DNA from 2 places in the Vibrio sp. KMM 9700 genome. Region 2 is predicted to be linked to the other one. Evidence: riboswitches for the same ligand, from Rfam matches in the RefSeq annotation. Region 2 holds a riboswitch; the other holds the start of a gene.

Region 1 (2,466 bases), on a different replicon from region 2:
TCTTAATGACTTGGAAAGCCTATGCGTCAAAGTCTTACCCTACGGGCCCCACAATTAACAGATAAAGCTGCATTTTTGAGCTTTTACCAAAATTACTTGGAAAATGACCCTGAAAATGTCAGCTTTCATACCCAAGGCTTTGAAGACTTTGACAAACATATCCAATTGATCCAATTTTTAAGCCGAGGGGAACACCTCCCCAAACATGCGGTTCCTACCACCCAACTCTGGGCGTTTAATGCTGCCGGCGAAATGGTCGGAAGTCTAAGTATTCGTCATCATATCAATAACTTGTATCTTGAGAACGAAGCAGGGCACATCGGCTATGATGTCGCGCCTAAGTTTCGGGGGCATGGTTATGCTAAGATTATGCTCAAGCTCGCTCGTCTTGAGATGAAAAAGATTGGTTTAGAAAAAGTCCTGATCACCTGCCAAGATAATAATATCGCCTCAAAAAAAGTCATTTTAGATAGTGGGGGGATTTATAGTCATACCATCATGGGGCGTGTCTGCCCTTATCCTATCTCGCATTACTGGTTAAATCTTTAGATATCCGCTATTGATCTCAAAACTTTAAAATAAAAGAATAATACTTGCAGCTAAATTTTATTTAATGTTAGTCTTAAGCCAATTAGTCGGGGTGCCTAGATGATTATGGAAAATCTAGCGCTGAGATCGCTATTTGCGGACCCGTAGAACCTGATCCAGTTAAGACTGGCGTAGGAAACTAATAGCTAATAGTTTGCAACAATGGGGTGGTTTCACCATCTCACTTTGCATCTCGAGCTTGTTTCTTATGCCCTATAGGAAGAATCATGCAAGCTCAAAATCAAGCCTCTAGTTTCGACAACTCTTCTCACATTACGCCGAATGTTTTAACCATTGCCGGATCGGACTCTGGCGGCGGCGCAGGCATTCAAGCCGATATCAAAGCGATGAGCGCAACCGGCAGTTATGCGGCCTCGGTGATCACCGCATTAACGGCGCAAAATACCCAAGGCGTCAGCGGCATTTTATCGATTGAGCCTGAATTTGTGGCGAGCCAATTAGACGCTGTGTTTACGGACTTAAATATCGCAGCGGTAAAAATTGGCATGCTCAGTGATAGCAAAATCATTGAAGTTGTGGCGCAAAAGCTAAAACAATACCAACCTAAATTTGTGGTGCTTGATCCTGTCATGGTGGCAACCAGTGGTGATATGCTACTTGAGCAAAATGCTGTCACAAGTTTGATTGAGCATCTTTTGCCGCTTGCAGATTTGATCACCCCAAACCTACCAGAAGCGGCGGCGTTAACTGCGCCAAATCAAGATATTGATATCCCAACTAGCAAACAAGCGATGCGCGATCTCGTCGCTCAACTTCGTCAATTGCCTGCCAAAGCTTGCCTATTAAAAGGTGGTCACTTAGCCCGTGATGCGCAAGGCACAGATCTTCTCATTACCCCAAATCAAGTTGTTGAACTGTCTACGGCGCGAATTGAAACTGAAAATACGCACGGTACGGGCTGCTCGCTGTCATCTGCGATTGCATCTTATTTGGCTCAAGGGCTAAGTTTGCAAGATGCAATTGTTGCGGGCAAAGGCTTTTTGACCCAGGCGCTGCGTTATGCAGATGAGCTTGACGTGGGCAAAGGGCATGGGCCTGTGCATCATTTTTATGCGCAAAAGCACAGCCAAGAAAGCGATCCAAGCGCTTTGATTGATATTCAAATCTTAGATCTATAACGAGGCAGGCAAATGGATACGACAGGCCATGTCCCAACAATTCGTTTTTGCAATGCATCGCTGCGTTATACCGATGCCACAGCGCCAGTGTTTGAGAAGGTCAATCTTGAGTTCCCAGCAGGTAAATGGAGCGTCTTAGTTGGGCGTAGTGGTTGCGGTAAAACGTCACTGCTGCGTTATTTGGCTGGACTTTTAGATGACAGCCAAATCCATTGGCAAGGGCAAACTTTTATTGATGCCAATCAAGTTCAGCAGCCAAATCTCGCGCTGGCTTATATGGCGCAGCAAGACTTACTATTGCCTTGGCTGAATGTGATGGATAATTTGTGTTTAATGGCAAAGTTCACGCCAGTTGATAAAGCAAATTTTGAGAAGAAGGCTTTGGATTTACTTGAAAAAGTAGGCTTAAAAGATGCTGCAAAGCTTTATCCAAATCAGCTTTCTGGTGGCATGCGTCAGCGAATCGCTTTGGCACGTACCTTGATCCAAGATAAACCTGTGGTTTTAATGGATGAGCCGTTTTCAGCCCTTGATGCGGTGACGCGTTTTGAGTTGCAAAACCTTGCAGCAGAGTTATTAAAAGATAAAACCGTGGTGCTTATCACGCACGATCCGCAAGAAGCTTATCGCCTGGGGCACAAGATTTATCTGATGCAAGGCAGCCCAGCTAATTTAATTGAGTTAGAGGTGAAAGACAGCCCGATGCCACGAGTGATGGATGGCGATTTAGCACGCTTTA
Region 2 (2,466 bases):
TACTACAGGTTATGGCTGGAAGCAAAGACTTGAGTTTAAAGTTGCAGATACACCGCTTTACTTAGGTGTGGCGCAGATCTGGGGGAAAATAGAAGTGGGTAGTGATAACCAATTGCTCGACTTTATTTTGAAAAATCGACTTGGTGAACAAAGTACATCATCAGGCGCCGGGATCACTTTCAATTATGATACGACCAATAATTATTTTTTCCCAACCCAAGGGACTTCGATTGCTGGACGTTATATGTGGTATAGCGATGCTATTGGCAGTGATTATGAATATGAAAAATTTATTCTTGATGCACAAACTTATTTCCCTATAGCCAAGGATTGGTCATTAGGTCTTGCGGCAGGTTATAAGTCACTCACAACAGATCAAGCAAACTTGCCACCTTTATCTAACCCATATATTAGTTTGCGTGGGATCAGTCGTTACCGTTATCAAGACAATTATGTGAGTACGCTACAAACCCAAGTTTCATGGGATCTCGATACGCGCTGGACATTACTTGGCTTTGTTGGGATAGGCAGCGCAGCGGATGAGTTTGGCGATCTTTATCAAGATGTTGAAGCGGCTTATGGCGCAGGGTTTAGGTATAAAATCGCACGTCGTTATGGGATGCGCCTTGGGATGGACTTTGCCTTCAGTGATGATGACAATGCCTTTTATTTCAACTTAGGCTCAGGTTTTTAAATTATAAATTTAGAGGTGTTATTGTGGGACAAATTGCAATTTTGGCATATATCGCGATAGGTGGCGCTGTCGGTGCCTGTTCACGTTATTTGATTTCAGATCTTATGGTTTCTTTATTAGGTAAGGGCTTTCCTTATGGTACCTTGCTCGTGAACATTTTGGGCTCTTTTATCATGGGCTTACTCATGGCAGCAATCGCAACTGGAATGATCCAAGAGCAGCCTTGGCGTCAAATTATAGGATTAGGATTTTTAGGTGCGTTAACCACATTTTCAACCTTTTCTATGGATAATGTCAGCATGTTACAGCAAGGTGAGTTTGTAAAGATGGGTGTATATATACTCTCAAATGTAATTTTAAGTATCACGGTAGCTTGGGTCGGCTTTCAAATCCTGAATAAAGGCTAAGAGATATATTTATTAGAAGAGTTTGAACTTAATCGCTATTTATTGTTTTGCTGAATAAATCACTTGCAGCTTAGTTTATCATCGGATAGGCTAATCAAAACTTGTCGGAGTGCCTAAGGGCTGAGATCGCAATTGCGGGATCCGTAGAACCTGATCTGGTTAATACCAGCGAAGGGAACGAGAATATATAACCTTGAAAAGATCTATCTGTGATTTGTACAGATGCATCTTTCTAACCATTCTCTCTACCTCACATCCGTCAAGCATTTTACGTTTATTTTCAATAAGAAAACATAAAAGGTGAATGCTATGTCGACACGTCAACAATCACGCCAGCAGGCGCGAGACTTTATGGATAAAGCGCAAATTACGCCATATCCAAACTCAAAAAAAATCTATATTCAAGGCTCAGATCCATCGATTCGCGTGCCAATGCGTGAAATTACGCTTTCAGATACCTTAGTTGGAACCAAAGAAAATCCTAAATATGAATCCAATGAATCTATCTATGTTTATGATACTTCTGGCGTTTACACAGATCCCGAGCATAAAGTAGATTTATATTCAGGTTTGCCGCGTTTGCGTGAAGTTTGGATTGAGCAAAGAGGGGACACGCTTGAGCTCGAACAAGTGAGCTCGGACTATGCTCAGTCACGTCGTCAAGATGACACGTTAGATGAATTAAGATATCAGCATTTAGCAAAAATCCGTAAAGCTAAGCCAAATAAATGTGTGACTCAGCTGCATTATGCTCGCCAAGGTATTATTACTCCTGAAATGGAATTCATTGCCATCCGTGAAAATCTACGCCGCCAAGAAGTCAAAGATGAAATCCTATTAAAACAACATGCTGGCGAGTCTTTTGGTGCAGCTATTCCTGAGCAAATCACTGCTGAATTTGTACGTCAAGAAGTGGCTATGGGACGTGCGATTATCCCATCGAATATCAATCATCCCGAATCTGAGCCGATGATCATCGGACGCAACTTCCTTATCAAAGTGAATGCTAATATTGGTAATTCTTCTGTTTCCTCTTCGATTGAAGAAGAAGTTGAGAAACTCGTCTGGGCAGCGCATTGGGGCGCAGATACTGTCATGGACTTATCCACCGGACGTTATATTCACGAGACTCGTGAGTGGATTTTACGTAATAGTCCCGTTCCGATTGGTACAGTGCCTATGTATCAAGCGCTAGAGAAGGTCAATGGCGTCGCGGAAAACCTAAGCTGGGAAGTGATGCGTGATACCTTGATTGAACAAGCCGAACAAGGGGTGGATTATTTTACCATTCATGCAGGGCTACGTTTACATCATATTCCACTAACTGCGCAGCGTGTGACTGGGATTGTATCGCGTGGCGGTTCG

Evidence for each region. A riboswitch is a leader RNA that binds a small molecule or an ion and turns the genes downstream of it on or off. The one in region 2 is predicted to bind thiamine pyrophosphate.
Region 1: another riboswitch for thiamine pyrophosphate. It lies ahead of thiD (bifunctional hydroxymethylpyrimidine kinase/phosphomethylpyrimidine kinase); the one in region 2 lies ahead of thiC (phosphomethylpyrimidine synthase ThiC).

What each region holds. Positions count from the first base shown of each region.
Region 1 is NZ_CM178590.1:99,419-101,884, reverse strand. Features, by position in the region: gene AC2VOY_RS11775 (GNAT family N-acetyltransferase) at 22-549, shown strand; TPP riboswitch at 627-743, shown strand; gene thiD (bifunctional hydroxymethylpyrimidine kinase/phosphomethylpyrimidine kinase) at 816-1,727, shown strand; gene AC2VOY_RS11765 (ABC transporter ATP-binding protein) at 1,740-2,466, shown strand, end outside.
Region 2 is NZ_CM178589.1:1,408,461-1,410,926, reverse strand. Features, by position in the region: gene AC2VOY_RS06305 (BamA/TamA family outer membrane protein) at 1-694, shown strand, start outside; gene crcB (fluoride efflux transporter CrcB) at 718-1,101, shown strand; TPP riboswitch at 1,197-1,295, shown strand; gene thiC (phosphomethylpyrimidine synthase ThiC) at 1,411-2,466, shown strand, end outside.